4 regions of the Shewanella sp. S23-S33 genome follow, and region 2 is predicted to be linked to each of the others. Evidence: predicted binding sites of a transcription regulator. Region 2 holds the regulator's gene; each other region holds the start of a gene.
What was found. Region 2 encodes MetJ, which represses methionine synthesis genes. Its sites were predicted from a motif close to TAGACGTCTAGACGTCTA; they were not measured.

Region 1: metE (5-methyltetrahydropteroyltriglutamate--homocysteine S-methyltransferase) is a predicted target of MetJ. The motif match lies at 2,534-2,551, and genes of this name have one in related genera.
Region 3: metH (methionine synthase) is a predicted target of MetJ. The motif match lies at 2,145-2,162, and genes of this name have one in related genera.
Region 4: metK (methionine adenosyltransferase) is a predicted target of MetJ. The motif match lies at 1,455-1,472, and genes of this name have one in related genera.

What each region holds. Positions count from the first base shown of each region.
Region 1 covers NZ_JBHFFD010000069.1:12,832-17,357, forward strand. Annotated here, with positions in the region: gene queG (tRNA epoxyqueuosine(34) reductase QueG) at 1-53, shown strand, start outside; gene metE (5-methyltetrahydropteroyltriglutamate--homocysteine S-methyltransferase) at 159-2,423, opposite strand; gene ACHA99_RS19035 (LysR family transcriptional regulator) at 2,624-3,529, shown strand; gene ACHA99_RS19040 (HDOD domain-containing protein) at 3,609-4,337, opposite strand.
Region 2 covers NZ_JBHFFD010000061.1:78,972-83,497, forward strand. Annotated here, with positions in the region: gene nrfD (NrfD/PsrC family molybdoenzyme membrane anchor subunit) at 1-721, shown strand, start outside; gene ACHA99_RS16380 (sulfite exporter TauE/SafE family protein) at 828-1,571, opposite strand; gene metJ (met regulon transcriptional regulator MetJ) at 1,706-2,020, opposite strand; gene metB (cystathionine gamma-synthase) at 2,233-3,396, shown strand; gene ACHA99_RS16395 (bifunctional aspartate kinase/homoserine dehydrogenase II) at 3,408-4,526, shown strand, end outside.
Region 3 covers NZ_JBHFFD010000052.1:244,597-249,122, reverse strand. Annotated here, with positions in the region: gene metH (methionine synthase) at 1-2,020, opposite strand, end outside; gene ACHA99_RS14710 (histidine phosphatase family protein) at 2,290-3,015, shown strand; cobalamin riboswitch at 3,236-3,412, shown strand; gene ACHA99_RS14705 (ABC transporter ATP-binding protein) at 3,512-4,387, shown strand; gene ACHA99_RS14700 (FecCD family ABC transporter permease) at 4,384-4,526, shown strand, end outside.
Region 4 covers NZ_JBHFFD010000023.1:50,427-54,952, reverse strand. Annotated here, with positions in the region: gene tkt (transketolase) at 1-1,069, opposite strand, end outside; gene metK (methionine adenosyltransferase) at 1,515-2,666, shown strand; gene ACHA99_RS07220 (hypothetical protein) at 2,756-3,307, shown strand; partial or broken gene ACHA99_RS07215 (transposase) at 3,385-3,710, shown strand; gene ACHA99_RS07210 (TonB-dependent receptor domain-containing protein) at 3,904-4,526, opposite strand, start outside.

The sequences.
Region 1 (4,526 bases), on a different contig from region 2:
AAACCGAGCGCATGGTGCGCATTATCGAAAAAGGCTTACCGCGAGATGCTTAAGTTAGTCGGCAAGCAATAAACAACAACGGATGCATAAGCATCCGCTGTTATTAATTCATCAAACTCAATAAGCTCAGTAAAAAAATATTTCACTCAAGCATAATATTAACCAAGGCGGCGACGTAGTTCTCGCGTGGCATCGACCATGTTTTTCAATGCAGGTTCAACTTCATCCCAAGTACGGGTTTTTAGGCCGCAATCTGGATTGACCCACAGCTGACGTACGGGCACTTTTTGCGCCGCTTTCTCGATTAAGTGCACCATGGCCTCCACACTTGGGGTGTTTGGTGAGTGAATGTCATACACACCGGGGCCAATTTCATTGGGATATTCAAAATCTTCAAAGGCGTTGAGTAACTCCATCCGTGAACGCGAAGTCTCGATAGTAATCACATCGGCATCCATGGCGGCAATCGCGGCAATGGTGTCATTAAACTCGCTGTAACACATGTGGGTGTGGATTTGAGTCTCATCAGTCACGCCAGCAGCGCTGAGTTTAAAGGCATTCACCGCCCAATCTAAATAGGCTTGCCATTCACTTTGTTTCAATGGCAGACCTTCACGGAAGGCGGGCTCATCGATTTGTATAATACCAATACCGGCATTTTGTAAGTCCACCACTTCATCACGGATCGCCAGCTGAGTCGCAATCACATCGCGGCCGATATCCTCACGGGCGAATGACCAATGCAGAATCGTCACAGGGCCAGTTAACATGCCTTTTACAGGCTTGTCGGTAAGACTTTGGGCAAACTCGGCCCAATCAACCGTCATCGCCTTTGGACGGCTAACATCACCATAGATCAACGGCGGCTTAACACAGCGTGAACCATAGCTTTGCACCCAACCATTTTTGGTAAAGCCAACGCCCGCAAGCTGCTCACCAAAGTATTCCACCATATCGTTGCGCTCGGCCTCACCATGAACCAGTACATCGATACCGAGTTTAAGCTGGCGGTCGATAGTATCGCGGGTGACTTGCTGCAATTGCTCTGTATATTGTGCATCACTCAGATCGCCCTTGCGCCAACGACTGCGTAGTCCACGGATTGCTGGTGTTTGTGGGAAGGAGCCAATGGTGGTGGTCGGCAACAGAGGTAAACGGTATTTCTGCTGCTGCACTGCTTGGCGTACGCTGAAATCACTGACGCGCTCATAATCGGCAGATGTCAACGCGGCAACGCGGGCAATCACTTGACTGTCGGCGGCCTGCGCTTTCGCCTCACGGCGTGCCAAACAGGTTTGCACAATCTCTTTTGCCGCGATAGATTCAGGTGCCAGTAGCAATTGGCGCACATTGGCCAGTTCGAGTAATTTTTGCTTCGCAAACGCGAGTTGTTGACGCAGCGCGGGCTCAAGCGTGGCTTCCACCTCTAAATCCACAGGGCTGTGCAGGAGTGAGCAAGAAGTACCGATCCACAAGCGATCTCCGAGATCACAGGCAACCGCGCCTATGCGTTCGGCAATCAAATCCGCCTCTGCCGACCACACGTTGCGGCCATTGACCACACCCGCCGACAAAATTTGATCTTGACCAAGCGCATTGGCAAAGACTGCCAATTGATCCGGCGCTGTGACTAAATCGACATGCAACCCCGCGACCGGCAAGGCCGATACCAGCGCTTGATGGTGAGCGATACCACCGTAATAACTGGTAAGAAGGATCTTCACCTTCGCAGTGCTGAGTGCTTGATACGCCTCAATCATCGCCGCTTGCCATTCGCCATCCAATTCCAATGCGAGAATGGGCTCATCGAGCTGTACCCATTGCACTCCTTGAGCAGCAAAACGCGCCAAAATGTCAGCATAAGCAGTTAATAAATTAGGTAATAAGCTTAACTTATCAAACTCTTGGCCCACGGTTTTAGCAAGGAACAAGTAGCTAACAGGGCCGAGTAGCACAGGTTTTGCTTTATAACCTAGCGCTTGCGCTTCGCTAACTTCATCAAAGAACTGCTCATAGGCAATCGAAAACTCTTGGTTTTGGCTGAGCTCAGGTACCAGGTAGTGATAGTTAGTATTGAAATACTTGGTCATTTCAGAGGCAGGCGCATCTTGGCCCGTTGGCGCTCTGCCGCGGGCAACACGGAATAAAGTATCGAGATCGATTGTCCCTTCACCACGATGACGCTCAGGAATGGCATTTAAAGTCGCGCTTAAGGTCAGCACTTGATCATAAAAGGCAAAATCACCTACGGGAACTTGCTCAATGCCCGCAGCAGCTTGCCACTGCCAATGGGTGCGGCGAAGTTCACTCGCCACTTCACGTAATTCCACCTGAGTGCTCTCACCACGCCAGTATTTTTCTAAGGCAAATTTCAATTCACGACGACGCCCAATACGGGGAAACCCAAGACTATTTAATTGCATACTCTATCTTCCTTTATTTGAGATAAGCCACATTCGGCACTTGCACCCACCAGATTGTTTTCTCTTGGCACTTTTCAGCACTTCAGCCTTGATAAATAACAATGGGCGTCTGGACGTCTAGAAGTTTATTGTGTTAGTCTCTATGCCAGCAACCGAATTGATTTCAAGCACAACATGAGCGAAATTCACTTGGAGTGAACATGATCGAACTAAGACACCTGCGAACCTTAATGGCCCTGAAAGAAAGCGGCAGTTTGGCGGGCGCAGCCAAAAAACGTTTTGTCACTCAATCCGCCCTCTCCCACCAGATTAAGGAGTTGGAGCAAAGGATTAACTCGCCCATTTTTGTGCGTAAGAGTAAGCCACTGTCATTCACCCAAGAAGGTGCACGCCTGTTGCATCTGGCCGAAGAGATTTTGCCTAAGGTGTTAGAAACAGAGACAGATTTGAAGAATGGGCTGGAAACCGAAACCAATCAGTTGCGTGTCGGCATTGAGTGCCATAGCTGTTTTCGCTGGTTAATGCCTGTAATGGAGCAATTTAGGCAAGATCATCCAACTGCCGAGTTAGACTTGTCGAGCCGTCATCTGTTCGACTCGCTCAATGCCTTAGAAATGGGTGAACTGGATATTGTCTTAACCTCAGATCCTGTGCCTGGGCATTCACTCGCCTACCAGCATTTGTTTGATTTTGAAGTGAAGTTAGTGGTTGCTAAGGATCATCCTTTAGCGAAAGAAGCCTATGTCACCCCTAAGCAATTAGCACACTTGCCTATTATCAGTTATCCAGTGCCGTTGACGCGTTTAGATATTTATCGCCACTTTTTAGAGCCTGCGGGCATAGAGGCAGGCGAGCAAAAAACCTGTGATTTAACCATGATGTTATTGCAACGCATCGCCTGTAAAGACGGCATAGCCGCACTGCCAAGTTGGTCGATTAATGAAGGACACGGACTGAGTCTCGCTACGGTAAAACTCGGCCAAGAAGGTCTGAAACGACCGCTATTTGGTGCCTATCGCCGCCACAGTGCTAACTCTGCATTGATCCAAAATTGGTTACAACTGGTGGCGAGGGAAGGTTTATCCCGCCAGCAGAAGACGAATTAATGCGGGTGACATAGAGTAAAAAGCCTGCGAATGCAGGCTTGTTTATTGAGTCAAATGACTATTTCATAGCATCGACAAATTACAGCGGATTCATCAACAATCCACGCATAGACAAGACACGGCGCAGTATCAACCCCGATGAATTAGGATTACGGGTCTGACGCAAATTATGGGCGATCATAAATTCTTGACGCAGATCCTGATCGAGATCTAACGCCTCGAACGCTTCGATGGTTAAGGTCTGTTGTTGATTATCAATCAATGACTTAATCACACTTAAAGGAAATGACTGTTCGGCATTAGCATTTAAATAGGCAAATGCGGTCAGTGCGATAATTTGGCCGAACACACTGAACAGAGCTAAGGTTTGCACTTCGTCAGCATCAACCTCCACACCTTCCATATCCGCTAAGCTATCTACCGCATCCGTTGCAATATCTTCAGTCAGCTTCCAATAACCTTGGACCAACTTTTTATAGGGCTGTGGCAGTTCATCGAGGCGTTCTTTTAAATAGAACGTAAAGGCGTAGCGATAGATATTAACTTGACCTAAGCGGATCAAAGCTTCTTTCAACGAACGAGTTTTGTGATTTTCCACTACAGCAGCCTGTGCGGAATTACTGCGCATAAGCATGTGCGCTGCCAATGCGGGATCGCTCGAGATAATGTCAATCACATTACGAATGTCGCCTTCAGCAAGAATCGCTTTTTTGAGTGGAATTAGAATTCCTCGGCGGCCAATCACTTGCTCTTCGTTCGCTATGATAGCTCTAACTTGAGTAAAAACCTGTTGCTCAAGATCAGTCATAAGACACTTTACACCTGTTTATTAACAATAAGATGATTCGGTTACAGCTCACATCATACCTAAAATACTAAGAATTTCAGCCATAAACAGCAGAGTAAAATATAAATTACTCCTATTTAGTAATGACTGCCCGCTAACACTATAGATAACGACAATTAAACCACTCTACTAAAACGATATTCAAGACTA
Region 2 (4,526 bases):
TGACTTAACCAAACCATTCCACTTCTGGTTGATCTTAATTCACTATAACTTCCAGTCTGTGATGGCAATCGGGGTACTGGCGCTGCTGGCGTATTCTCCCTTAGCTTTTGCGTACGCCATTATTGTGCTGCGGGATGACTTACCAAAATGGGGGTTGGGTTTCCTAACACCTATCGCTAAGTTACTTATGCCATTTCGAAAGCTGATTGAAGTATTGTTGTTTGTCCTCGCCATTGGCGTAGGGGCTTACACTGGCTTCTTAATTTCGGCGATGAATGCTTATCCTATGCTCAACACTGCGGTACTGCCTGCGCTGTTTTTAGTGTCAGGTCTATCGGCGGGCGCTGCGGCAAATGCGGTACTGGCTTTGCTGATGTTTAAGACTGACAGCCACGACAAAACCTTAGTGAAGATGCACGGTTTAGAATTGCCTGTGATGGTGATTGAAATCCTGTTCCTGTTCATGCTGTTCTGCGCCTTGTACTTCAAGGGCGGCGCGGCGGCAGCGGCCTTAGCATCGTTAACTTCTGGGCTATGGGCAAGCGTGTTCTGGATAGGCGTTGTCGGTATAGGTTTTGGTATTCCATTGCTGTTTATGCTGCTACCCGCCGCGACTCGCCACACTAAGGGGGCGATGATCATGGTGGCTTGTGCGAGCTTAACGGGCGTACTCGCCTTAAGACACTTTATTGTGTACGCAGGGCAAAGCTATTTAAGCTGAGTGTAATCTGGCTTTACATATTGATAGATAAAGAAAAAGCACTGGCAATGTCAGTGCTTTTTTATTGTTTGAATCTTGAGAAGGTTTGCCAGTACAAGCAGGACGCTTATTGGGGTAATAACTCGATAACCGACTTCACCGTTAGCACTAAGGCGCTGATACTGCACAGGACTAACGTCGCCATCTTTGTCTTCTCTTTATCGACACGGCCCACTAATCGTCCTGCGACTAAGTAACCTAAAATCACTGAGGGGAGCAGCATCAACGACAGCCACAGATGTTTTAATTCTAATAAGCCAGTGATCGCTAAAATGACCAATGCAATCATGGAGCTAAAAATGAAGAAGGCCGACAGGGCAGCACGAAACTGCGAGGCATCTTTGCCTGCCAATAAAATCGCCATCGGCGGGCCACCAATCGCGGCGATATTGCCGAAGATCCCTGAAACCACGCCCGCACCGAAGAGGGTTTTCTTATTCACTGGCAGGCTGAATTTATACAGGCTGAGGATCACTGCGACAGTCACAATGGCGGCGATGGATAAACCGAGTATGGGTTGAGGCGCAAACAGCAATAAACTCGCGCCGATAAAACCGCCGGGCACGCGACCTAGGAGCGCATATTGCAAGCCATTGAATTCTAAGTGACCGCGTTCACGCACTAAGGTCAGCAGGGCGATGGAGAAACCCATAGCAATAACAGGCGCAGGTACAAGTTGTGGATCGACGATATACAGCAAAGGACTGGCGACAACCGCAAGCCCAAACCCAATAAGACTTTGGGTTAATGCGCCCAGAAACACGACCAGCGAGGCTAAGGCGAGTGTCTGTGGATCTATCATAGAAAACATAGGATTTCCTATATCCCAAACCACCTCAAGATGGTGAAATTTAAAGTTTGAAGTCGCTTGGGTATAAACAAAAAGGGATCGTTAACGATCCCTATTGATGAGCACTGTGATATGACTTTAAAAGCGACGAGTCGCTATTCCATGTCTTCCCACTCGATTCCCATTTGATCCATCAACAACTTGGCTTCTGCAGGAATGCTGTCTGGGTTATCTTTTGACAGATCTTCATCGTTGGGCAATGGCTGGCCAGTGTAGGCGTGCAAAAATGCCTCACACAACAGCTCGCTGTTGGTGGCGTGACGCAAATTATTGACCTGACGACGAGTACGTTCGTCCGTGAGGACCTTAAGCACTTTGAGCGGAATAGACACAGTAATTTTTTTTACTTGTTCATTCTTCTTGCCATGTTCAGCATAGGGGCTGATGTATTCCCCATTCCATTCAGTCATTGACTCACCTGTTATAACGCTAAATTCGGGGCAGATTTTAAACCCTTACAAAGAACAGTCAAATTATTGCTACTATTTCTTTGTGATTGCAAACAGATTTCTTTATGTTCAGACGTCTAAACGTCTTCACGCCTATTGACGATGGCGTTGGGCTTAGGTACATTTAGACGTCCAGACATCTCTATCAGTCTACCGAATTTAGGAGTCCCCCCATGGCAGAGCGTCAATTAGCCACACTGGCAGTGCGTCAGGGTATCGAAAGCGATACTCAATATGGCGCAGTTGTGCCACCGATTTATTTGTCGACTAATTACGCCTTCGATGGTCATAAAAATCCCCGCGAATTCGATTACAGTCGTTCAGGCAACCCAACGCGCTGCATTTTAGGCGAAGCATTAGCGCAATTAGAAAAGGGGGCGACTGGCATAGTGACATGCACTGGCATGGCGGCCATCACCTTAGTGACTACTTTGCTCGGCCCCGATGACCTATTGGTCGTGCCCCACGATTGTTACGGCGGTTCCTACCGTTTATTTACCAACTTGGCGAAGAAAGGCCAGTTTAAGCTCATTGTGGTCGACCAAACCGACAGCCAAGCGTTAGCCGGCGCCATTGCGCAGAATCCTAAGATGGTGTGGCTCGAAACCCCATCGAACCCGTTATTGCGTGTGGTGGATATCGAAGCCATTGCTAAGGCGAGCCATGGTGTCGGCGCGCTGGTGGTGGTCGATAACACTTTTTTATCGCCAATATTGCAACAACCCCTATTGTTAGGCGCGGATATCGTTATCCACTCCACCACTAAATATATCAATGGTCATAGCGATGTGGTCGGCGGCGCTGTGGTCGCCAAAGACGCGCAAATCGGCGAAAGCTTACATTGGTGGTCGAACACTCTAGGCTTAACGGGGTCGGCCTTCGACAGTTATCTGACCCTGCGCGGCCTACGTACCTTAGCTGTGCGTATTCGCGAGCATCAAACCAATGCCCAGCGTATTATTGAGGTATTAACGCAAAGCCCTGTGGTGAGCAAAGTCTATTATCCAGGTCTTGCGGATCACCCAGGTCACGCCATTGCGGCCAAGCAACAACAGGGCTTTGGCGCTATGCTGAGCTTTGAGCTCAAAGGCGGCGAGGCCGAAGTGGTGGCCTTTTTAGGTGCACTCAGCTTATTTAGTGTGGCGGAAAGTTTAGGTGGCGTCGAAAGTTTAGTGGCAGTGCCCGCCACTATGACCCACAGAGCCATGGAGCCGCAGGCGCGCTTCGAGGCTGGTATTAAGGACACCTTATTGCGTCTATCGGTGGGTATTGAAGATGCCGCCGATTTAGTTGCAGATATTCAAGCAGGATTAGCCGCCGTTGCGGCTTGTCAGTAGAGGAATAATAGATGGCACGTTGTCACTTACATAAATTTGGTGGCTCCAGTTTAGCGGATGCCGATTGTTATCGCCGAGTCGCCCATATCCTGTTAACCCACGGTCATAGTGATGATCTCGTGGTGGTCTCTGCGGCGGGTAAAAGCACGAATTTCCTGTATAAATTATTAGCGCTGCGTGATGCGGGTCAGCTATGGCAAGAAGAATTACAAGTGCTGATCAGCTACCAACAGGGGTTGATTGAGCAGTTGTTGTCGAATGAACAAGCCCGCGATCTGCGTGAGCGTTTGGCCACTGATAAAGCGCAACTCATCAGCTTGTTGTCCTTAGATGAGCGCAATGAATACCAAATCAACCATGTGGTGAGCTTTGGCGAACGTTGGTCGGCACGTTTAATGGCGGCGCTACTGCGCGAATCTGGCGTGGCGGCAAGCCATGTGGATGCCTGTTCAATTTTAGTGGCCGATGAAGCCGCTGTGCCACAAATTCGGGTACAAGAATCCCGCGCTAAAGTACAAGCCCTATTAGCCGCGCATCCCAATGAACGCTTAGTGATCACAGGTTTTATCTGCGCTAACGAGCGTGGCGATACCCTGTTACTTGGTCGTAATGGTTCAGATTTTAGCGCCAGCCTGATTGCTAGTCTCGCCGATATCGAGCGCGTGACCATTTGGACCGATGTGGAAGGGGTGTTCAACGCCGATCCTAATAAAATCAACGATGCCAAGTTACTGAAAAGCATGTCACTTGCCGAAGCCGATCGCCTAGCGCGTTTAGGCTCGCCAGTATTACATTCGCGCACTCTGCAGCCTTTGTTTAATACCGAAGTGAGTTTAGCGGTACGCTCAAGTTATGCATCCCACACCGACTTTACCTTGATCGCTCCCCACAGTTCGTCGGCGAGCGCACCTGTGGTGACTAACCTTAATGCTGTTGTGCTGTTCGGCTTTAAACTCACGGGTGAATTAACTCGTTTATTAGATCTATTGATCGCCGCGGGTTTAACGCCATTGGCCCATTGGACCTCTGCCCATCAAAGGGTTGAACTTGCCTATACCGCTGAGAATCAAAAACAAGTTCAAAGATTACTCGATGCCGAGGCAGAAGCATTAGGGATTAGTGATCAGCAG
Region 3 (4,526 bases), on a different contig from region 2:
CCGGCCAGCTGCGCCATTCTAAATCTTCTTTCTTACCCACCTGCGCGCCATCACCGCGGAATTTCTCTGCGATTTCAAGTAACTGCTCGGTATTGCTCGAGCCTTCAACTGGGCAGGGCAAGTTAAGCACCACGTTTTCGACCCGCACTTTAAGCTCAGGATCGATATCGTCGTAAATGGCTAACTGACCTGCGTTGACTATGCCCATGTCCATGCCGACTTTGATGGCGTGGTACAGGAATACGGCGTGGATCGCCTCGCGCACTGGGTTGTTACCGCGGAACGAGAACGACACGTTCGATACGCCGCCCGAAATCATCGCGTGGGGCAGGGTGGCTTTAATCGCTTTAATGGCATCAATAAAATCGACTGCATAGTTGTCGTGTTCATCGATACCCGTGGCGATGGCGAAAATATTCGGGTCGAAGATGATGTCTTCTGGCGGAAAGCCGACTTTATCGACCAACACGCGGTAGGCGCGGGTACAGATTTCGATTTTACGCGCCTTAGTGTCGGCCTGACCTTGCTCGTCGAATGCCATGATAATGGCCGCCGCGCCGTAGCGTTTCACTAAGGTGGCTTGATCAATAAACTTGGCTTCGCCTTCTTTGAGGGAAATCGAGTTAACTATGCCCTTGCCTTGAATACATTTGAGGCCAGCTTCGATCACTTCCCACTTAGAGGAGTCGATCATAATAGGTACGCGGCTGATGTCGGGCTCAGAGGCAATCAAGTTTAAAAACTTGTGCATGATCTCGGCGCCATCGAGCATGCCTTCGTCCATGTTGATGTCGATGATTTGCGCGCCGCTTTCGACCTGCTCGCGGGCGACATCGAGCGCTTGCTCAAACTTGCCTTCTTTGATCAACTTTAAAAACTTGGCCGAACCTGTGACGTTGGTGCGCTCACCCACGTTAACGAACAGGGATTGGGCGTCGATAGTCAGTGGTTCCAAACCGGCCAAGCGGCAAGCGACCGGAATGTCTGGCAAAATACGTGGATCGTGACGGCTCACCGCTTCGCGGATCACGCGGATATGTTCAGGCGTACTACCACAACAACCCCCGATAATATTAAGCATGCCTTCGCGCGCCCAATCTTCGATCACGTTCGCCATGTCCTCTGGGGTTTCATCGTAACCGCCAAACTCGTTCGGCAGGCCTGCATTCGGATGCGCCGACACATAACACTCACTGATGCGGGATAATTCTTCCACATAGGGGCGTAATTCTTTTGGCCCAAGTGCACAGTTAAGACCGATAGATAAGGGCTTGATATGGCGAAGGGAATTGTAAAAGGCTTCGGTCGTTTGGCCAGTCAGTGTGCGGCCAGAGGCATCGGTAATGGTGCCCGAAATCATGATCGGCAATCTGTCTTTAGAATGCTTACCGAATAAGTCATCGAATACGGATTCAATCGCAAACAGCGCGGCTTTGGCGTTTAAGGTATCGAATATGGTCTCGACCATAATGATATCCGCGCCGCCCTCAATCAGTGCCTTAGTGGATTCTTTGTAAGCAGTCACTAACTCATCGAAGCTGACGTTGCGATAGCCTGGGTCGTTCACATCAGGGCTAATCGAACACGTACGGTTAGTGGGGCCTAACACACCGGCGACGTAGCGTGGAATGCCTGTGGCAGCAAAGGCTTCATCACAGGCTTCACGGGCGAGTCGCGCGCCGACTAAGTTAATTTCGGCGGACAGCGACTGCATGTCGTAGTCGGCCATGGCGATGGTGGTGGCGTTAAAGGTGTTGGTTTCAATGATGTCGGCACCGGCGTTTAAGTAGTCGGTGTGAATTTGTTTGATGATGTGGGGTTGCGACAAGACCAAGAGGTCGTTGTTACCTTTGACATCCGTATGCCAATCTTTAAAACGTTCGCCGCGATAGTCCTCTTCTTCCAGCTTGTAGCCTTGGATCATAGTGCCCATGGCACCGTCTAAGATCAGAATGCGCTCTGCAAGCTGTTTGCGTATGTCTGCCAATATCTGGCCGGCTTTGGTAGAGGGTATCGTCATAAATAATTACCTTAAATACAGCTAAGTTAAGTCCAAAAATCGGCCATTGTTATGCTAAGTGCATTTTATTGTCGTCAGCCGACATTTTTTGAATACTTGTTCTTAAAAATTTGTTTTGGACATTTAAACGTATAGACGTCCATAATACGCGACTTATGATTGTCAGGGCAAGATGAAAGTCAAAGGCATTAGGAGCGAGAATCGAGAATCAAGAATTTAGGCCCTCGGCTTTAGTTCTTAGTATCTAGTCCCTAACTAAAAAGGCATATATGAAACAAGTTCGATTGTTATTGTTGCGCCACGGTGAGTGTGAAGGCGGCGCCATTTTGCGGGGTCGTGTGGATGTGCCTTTAAGCAAAAAGGGTTGGCAACAAATGTCGGCAGCAGTTGAGTCACAGGCCAGCGTGTGTAGCGCGATTTATAGCTCGACTTCACGCCGCTGCGCCGATTTTGCCCACGCTTTTGCCGCCGAGTTGCATTCGACGGCGGCACTGATATCTGAGTCAAGGCCATTGCAGGCGCAGTGTTTGTCGGGTTTACGGGAAATTGATTTTGGTGATTGGGACGGTTGTCGGCTCGATGAACTGTATCAACAAGAGGGCGAACGCTTAGCGGCGTATTGGCAAGACCCTTGGCAAACTCCGCCACCCAATGGTGAAACTATGGCAAGTTTTGAGTCGCGGGTGAATGGGACGATTGACCAGATACTCGCCGCCGAGTTTGAACGATTGACCCTTGACTCACATAAAATGGGTAATGAAAACAGTACCGTTAATGAAAACGCTGACAATATGCCAGCCACTCAAGTGTGGGTCGTGACCCACGGCGGGGTGATCCGTCACTTAATGGCGCGTGCCCTAGGGGTTGAACGGGCGGTGGGGTTTTATAGTCAACTCGATTTACCCGTGGCGGCCGTGGTGAGCATTAATGTGCTGCAAGATGAACAGGGTGCCTGCTATTGGCGTTTAGATTGGCCGAGTGGGCGCAGGTGTTGAGGCCTTATTTCACGACCTAGGAGTTATGATGTAGGCGTGATCGTTTGGCGAGAATAAGCTGACATGAAAATATTCTGATTTAAACAGCATTGCCTAATGGGATAGATGTAGGATAATGCTTTTCCCTGACGTTTGAACGAGATAGCGTATTACATGCGCAATGAGTGATAACGTCGCAGAAATAGGTGTTGGGAATAGACTCTCTTTGTTCGAATCGCTCCGTTGTTTTAATTCAAGTGGCGTTGTTAACAAAGAGCATATCAACCCAAACATAATAGGGAATCGGGGAGCTGCTCGTCAGTCAGCCCGAACTGTGCCCGCAACTGTGAGTAGTGAAAAAGATCTCGAATCTTCTTCCCTACGAGTCAGGAGACCTGCCTATTTCTGTTATCGCTGCGTGCAGCCTTAGTTCTCGAGCGGGTGACTCGAGGGAGCAGATGACAATATGCACAACCTTTTTTTATACAGGTTTGGACTCGATAGGAGCGCCGCTTAGGTGAAACTTTCCGCAATCCAAACTAACAGCCCCGTGAATGACACTAACCCGTCATTGAGCCCGTCAGTCGCGCTCAATGTGAGCCAGTTGAGCTGGTGTATCGATGGCAAAACTATTCTTTCCGATATTAACTTTACGCTGCCAACGGGGCAGATGCTGGGGCTGATTGGCCCTAACGGTGCGGGCAAGTCTAGCTTGCTGCGCTGTTTGTATCGGTTTGTTCGCCCAACTCAGGGCAAAATTACCCTTTTTGATCAAGATATTGAGCGCTTGTCGCCCAAGGCGTTTGCCTGTCGCGTTGCCGTAGTGCAGCAGGATACACCGCACTATTTTGACCTCACCACAGAGCAATTGGTCAGTATGGGCTTAACGCCCCACAAGGGTATGTTCGATACCAATTCGAGCTGTGATATTGAGCGTATTGCTAAGGCTTTAGAGAAAGTCGGCTTGAGCCATAAGATGCACCAACAATATGAGCACTTATCTGGCGGTGAAAAGCAACGCGCCTTGATTGCCCGCGCCATAGTGCAGCAGCCGCAACTTTTAATCCTCGATGAGCCAACGAACCACCTCGATGTGCGCTATCAAATTCAAATCCTCGAATTGGTGCGTAGTCTTGGGATTAGCGTGATTGCCTCAATTCATGATCTTAATTTAGCCAGTGCCCTGTGCGACAGTTTGTTGTTGATCCATAACGGGGAAGTCAGCGCTATGGGAACGCCAACCGAAGTATTAACCGAGGCGCGAATTGGCGATGTGTTTGGCGTGTGTGCTCAGGTATCGCCCCATCCACAACATAAAAAGCCCTTAATCAGCTATTTTTATGGTTATCACCATGTAGATCATGGCCTGAATGAGCGAGGCGAGGGCGGATGACTCAGGGGAGTAAACAATATTTCATCTCATATTTGGGGCGTATCGTGACACCGTTGACGAGACAACAACTGATGCTGCTCGTATTAGGTATCATCACTTTGATAACGCCTATTGCCGCAACGAGTTTTGGTGCGGCTAA
Region 4 (4,526 bases), on a different contig from region 2:
CAATACCTTCGGCTTTGTCCTGTGATGCTTGCACGAATGCCTGCGCTTTTTCTTCGAAATCGGCCGGTAATTCACCTTTCAGTACACGGCGCTCGTATTCAGCAGCCAGTTCTGGGTGAGCAGCGCGATATGCTGCAAACTTCTCGTTCCACGCTGCTTCACGGGCCGCACCGGCTTCTTTGGCATCCCAACCGGCATAAACGTCAGCAGGGATTTCAAATGGTGCATGTGGCCAGCCAAGGAATTCACGGGCGGCTGCGATTTCTGCATCGCCTAGTGGCGCGCCGTGACAATCGTGGCTGCCAGATTTGTTGGGTGAACCAAAACCGATAATGGTTTTGCAGCAAATCATGGTTGGTTTATCGGTAACGGCTTTAGCCGCTTCGATAGCAGCACGGATTGCCGCGCTATCGTGACCATCAACACCGGCAATCACATGCCAGCCGTAAGCTTCAAAACGTTTTGGTGTATCATCGGTGAACCAGCCTTCAACATGGCCATCGATAGAAATACCGTTGTCATCCCAAAATGCGATCAGTTTACCTAAACCTAAAGTACCGGCTAATGAACAGGCTTCGTGGGAAATACCTTCCATCAAACAGCCATCGCCGAGGAAGCAGTAAGTGTAGTGATCAACGATATCGTGACCATCACGGTTAAACTGTGCCGCTAAGGTTTTCTCAGCAATCGCCATACCAACAGCATTGCTAATGCCCGCACCGAGTGGACCCGTTGTGGTTTCAACACCTGGGGTGTAACCGTATTCTGGGTGACCCGGGGTTTTAGAATGCAATTGACGGAACTGTTTTAGCTCTTCAATTGGTAATTCATAACCAGTCAGGTGAAGTAAAGAGTAAATCAGCATTGAACCGTGACCGTTAGAGAGGATAAAACGATCTCTATCTACCCATTTCGGATTGTTCGGGTTGTGCTTAAGGAAATCATTCCACAGCACTTCAGCAATATCTGCCATACCCATTGGGGCGCCGGGATGGCCTGAATTTGCTTTTTGAACTGCATCCATACTTAACGCACGGATTGCGTTTGCGAGTACTTTACGGGAAGACATGCTCTCTCCTGCTTGTTTGTGGGGTCTAGCGGGCAATTTGGATGCATATTTTCCCCTACATGCCAGTGTGACGCAAACTAAAATTACCATTCACTCAGCAAAAGATGGGCGAATATATACCCAAACAACCTGAAGATGCAGGATTCAGGTCGCTTGGGTATACAAGTCGCAGAAACAAGCCGGTCACTTTGCTAGCGTTTACTTGAGAGGGCATAGCAAGGATCACTTGTAATGGAGAAATAAATTTCTCAAAAACATAGCAAACTTAATACTATGAAATATAAGAAAAATAACCTATTTATGACTGAGAGTAGTCGTTTTCAGGTCACAATCTGAGAGGATTTTTTATTATCGGGGGTGATCGGCAATCGGATTTAAACTAAAATAGCCGTCTAGATGTAGATGCTTCTACACGTTTGAATGCTAACGACGAGATTTTCCTACTATGGCAAAGCACTTGTTTACTTCTGAGTCGGTCTCAGAAGGTCATCCCGATAAGATTGCAGATCAGATTTCTGATGCTGTGCTAGATGCAATTCTGGCTCAAGATCCAAAAGCACGCGTGGCGTGTGAAACTTATGTCAAAACTGGCATGGTATTAGTCGGTGGCGAAGTCACGACTTCTGCCTGGGTTGATATTGAAGAAATCACCCGTAAAACGGTGCGTGAAATTGGTTATACCCATTCAGATATGGGGTTTGATGCAGACTCGTGCGCAGTATTAAACGCCATTGGTAAGCAATCACCCGACATCAATCAAGGTGTAGACCGCGCAGACCCTGCAGAGCAAGGTGCAGGCGATCAAGGGTTAATGTTTGGCTATGCCAACAACGAAACCGACATTCTGATGCCTGCACCTATCACCTATGCCCACGCATTAGTGAAACGTCAGTCTGAAGTGCGTAAAAATGGCACGCTACCTTGGTTACGCCCAGATGCGAAAAGCCAAGTCACTTTTGCCTATGATGATGGCAAAATTGTCGGTATCGATGCAGTTGTGTTATCGACTCAGCACAGAGATGACGTTTCACAAGCCGACTTAATTGAAGGCGTGATGGAAACCATTATCAAGCCTGTATTACCGGCTCAATGGTTAAACAAAGATACTAAGTTCTTTATCAATCCAACTGGCCGTTTTGTTATCGGTGGTCCAGTAGGTGATTGCGGCTTAACGGGTCGTAAGATCATCGTTGACACCTACGGCGGCATGGCCCGTCATGGTGGTGGCGCATTCTCTGGTAAAGATCCATCAAAAGTGGACCGTAGCGCAGCATACGCTGCCCGTTATGTGGCAAAAAACATAGTTGCAGCAGGTCTTGCTGATCGCTGTGAAATCCAAGTGTCTTACGCTATTGGTGTGGCAGAGCCGACCTCTATCAGCATCGAGACCTTCGGTACCGGTAAAGTGTCTGAAGAAGTGCTGATCAAGTTAGTACGTCAACACTTTGAACTGCGCCCATACGGTTTAACGGCCATGCTAGATTTAGCACGTCCAATTTATCAAGCGACCGCCGCTTATGGCCACTTTGGTCGCAGCGAATTCCCATGGGAAGCGACTGATAAAGCCGAAATATTGCGCGCTGACGCGGGTCTATAGTCTTAATTCATTTCAATTTTTACACTTAAGACCCATAAAAAACCGCTACCCTGCGGTTTTTTTATGTCTGACATTTAGTTAGATTAATAATGCTAAGACAAATATGGCAAGATAAAAAACAGCATATACATAGACTATTAGAGTGCACTGACCCCATGACCGATAACGCCATCTTATTACAGCAACTTCAATCTTGTGCATGGGCAGCCAACGTAGGTCAGCCAGAGGAAACAGCAAAGACATACGGCACATTAGAGGAGATCGCCGCTTTTCTTGAATCCGATCCTGAAGCCTTTTTTGAAACACCTTACGAAATCCAATATGAAAGCCTGTGTGTAACAGATCATGACTTGGCTAATTCGTTAAAAACAAAGGCAGTAGTAAATGATGTGCATGCTTGGATTTCTGACAGCGAAGTCGATGAAATTGCTAAGTCAGCTTACCTCGCCACTTGGAAAATTATTCCCGTTGCAGAAATATGCGCGCTGACATCCGATGACGCTAATACGCTCGCAACACTGCTCCTAGCTGACGTTAAACTTTCAGCCTTTACGAGTGAACGCCTATCTTGGTATCTCTGTGGAAGAATACCCTTTGGTTATATTGGTACTTATCCAAACGGACAATGGCTCATTCTGTAGCCTTATACGCTAGCACCTTTAATGTTTCTGACTTCATCTAGGGTCTATTGAGCTTTCGAGAATGATTTTTAGAGAGCATGCCAAGATTGATACTAACCAATGCACGCAGGGAAACGCTATTTCATTTAATGAACAGCACAGGCCATGTTTATGATAAACCTGAACATAGACAAATATTCGAAGGCATTCTTTACCGCCTTCTAACAGGTATCCCTTGGCAAGATTTACCCAAAGAATTGAGCCATTGGAGTACGGTCTTTAGAGGGTTTCATTTATGATCTAAAAAGACATTCAGGCCTATTTATTCAAAGCTTTAGCGAAAATGGCCGACACGGAATGGGTCTTTATTGATGGCTCGATAGTGCAGACTCACCAGCACAGTGCAGGTGCACTGAGTAATGAGTAATGAGTAATGAGTAATGAGTAATGAGTAATGAGTAATGAGTAATGAGTAATGAGTAATGAGTAATGAGTAATGAGTAATGAGAGTTACCCTATTGTTTAATTGATAGTGGGTACCTTTATCAAACGGGTAACTCTCAGTTTTATCTATCGCCCATGAATATCAAATAATGGCTAATGCACAGGGTATTCGTTTAGAAACGTACATTCATACCAACCCAAAAGTTACGGGCCTTATCTTTGTTATTAAAATCATCAACGTAAGATGCTGTGTATCCGTTTTGGCCATTGTCGTCAGAGACACAAGTGGTGCTAGTGTCACTACATTCGGTGAAGACAATATCGTATGAAGTAAAATCTTTATCAAACAAGTTATTTACTCGCATGTTGAAGGTGACAAACTCACTCGCCTGATAAGAACCACCAAGATGGAACACGTTATAACCCTTATAGTAGAGTGCAGCATCATTAATGATATCCCAAGAGCGATAACGTTTAGCACGGTATTCTGAGGTCAAGAATACGTTAAATGAGTCGGTCAACTCCCATTTTAATGTCGCGTTTGCCATATGCTTGGCACTGTTGCCGAGTGGACGGCCTTGCTCTGCACCGCTTTTCTGTTCGCTATCTGTGTAGGTATAATTAGCATTTAACGTTAAGGCATCTAGAATTTCCCAACGTCCCGCGAGCTCAGCACCTTGAATAGTAACTTTATCTATGTTGACTGTTTTGCTACTGACTGCATAACCTAAATCAGCATATTCACCCGCATCAGAACATTCTATGCTCGTACCTTTACCACAGGGTTGTGAAGCAA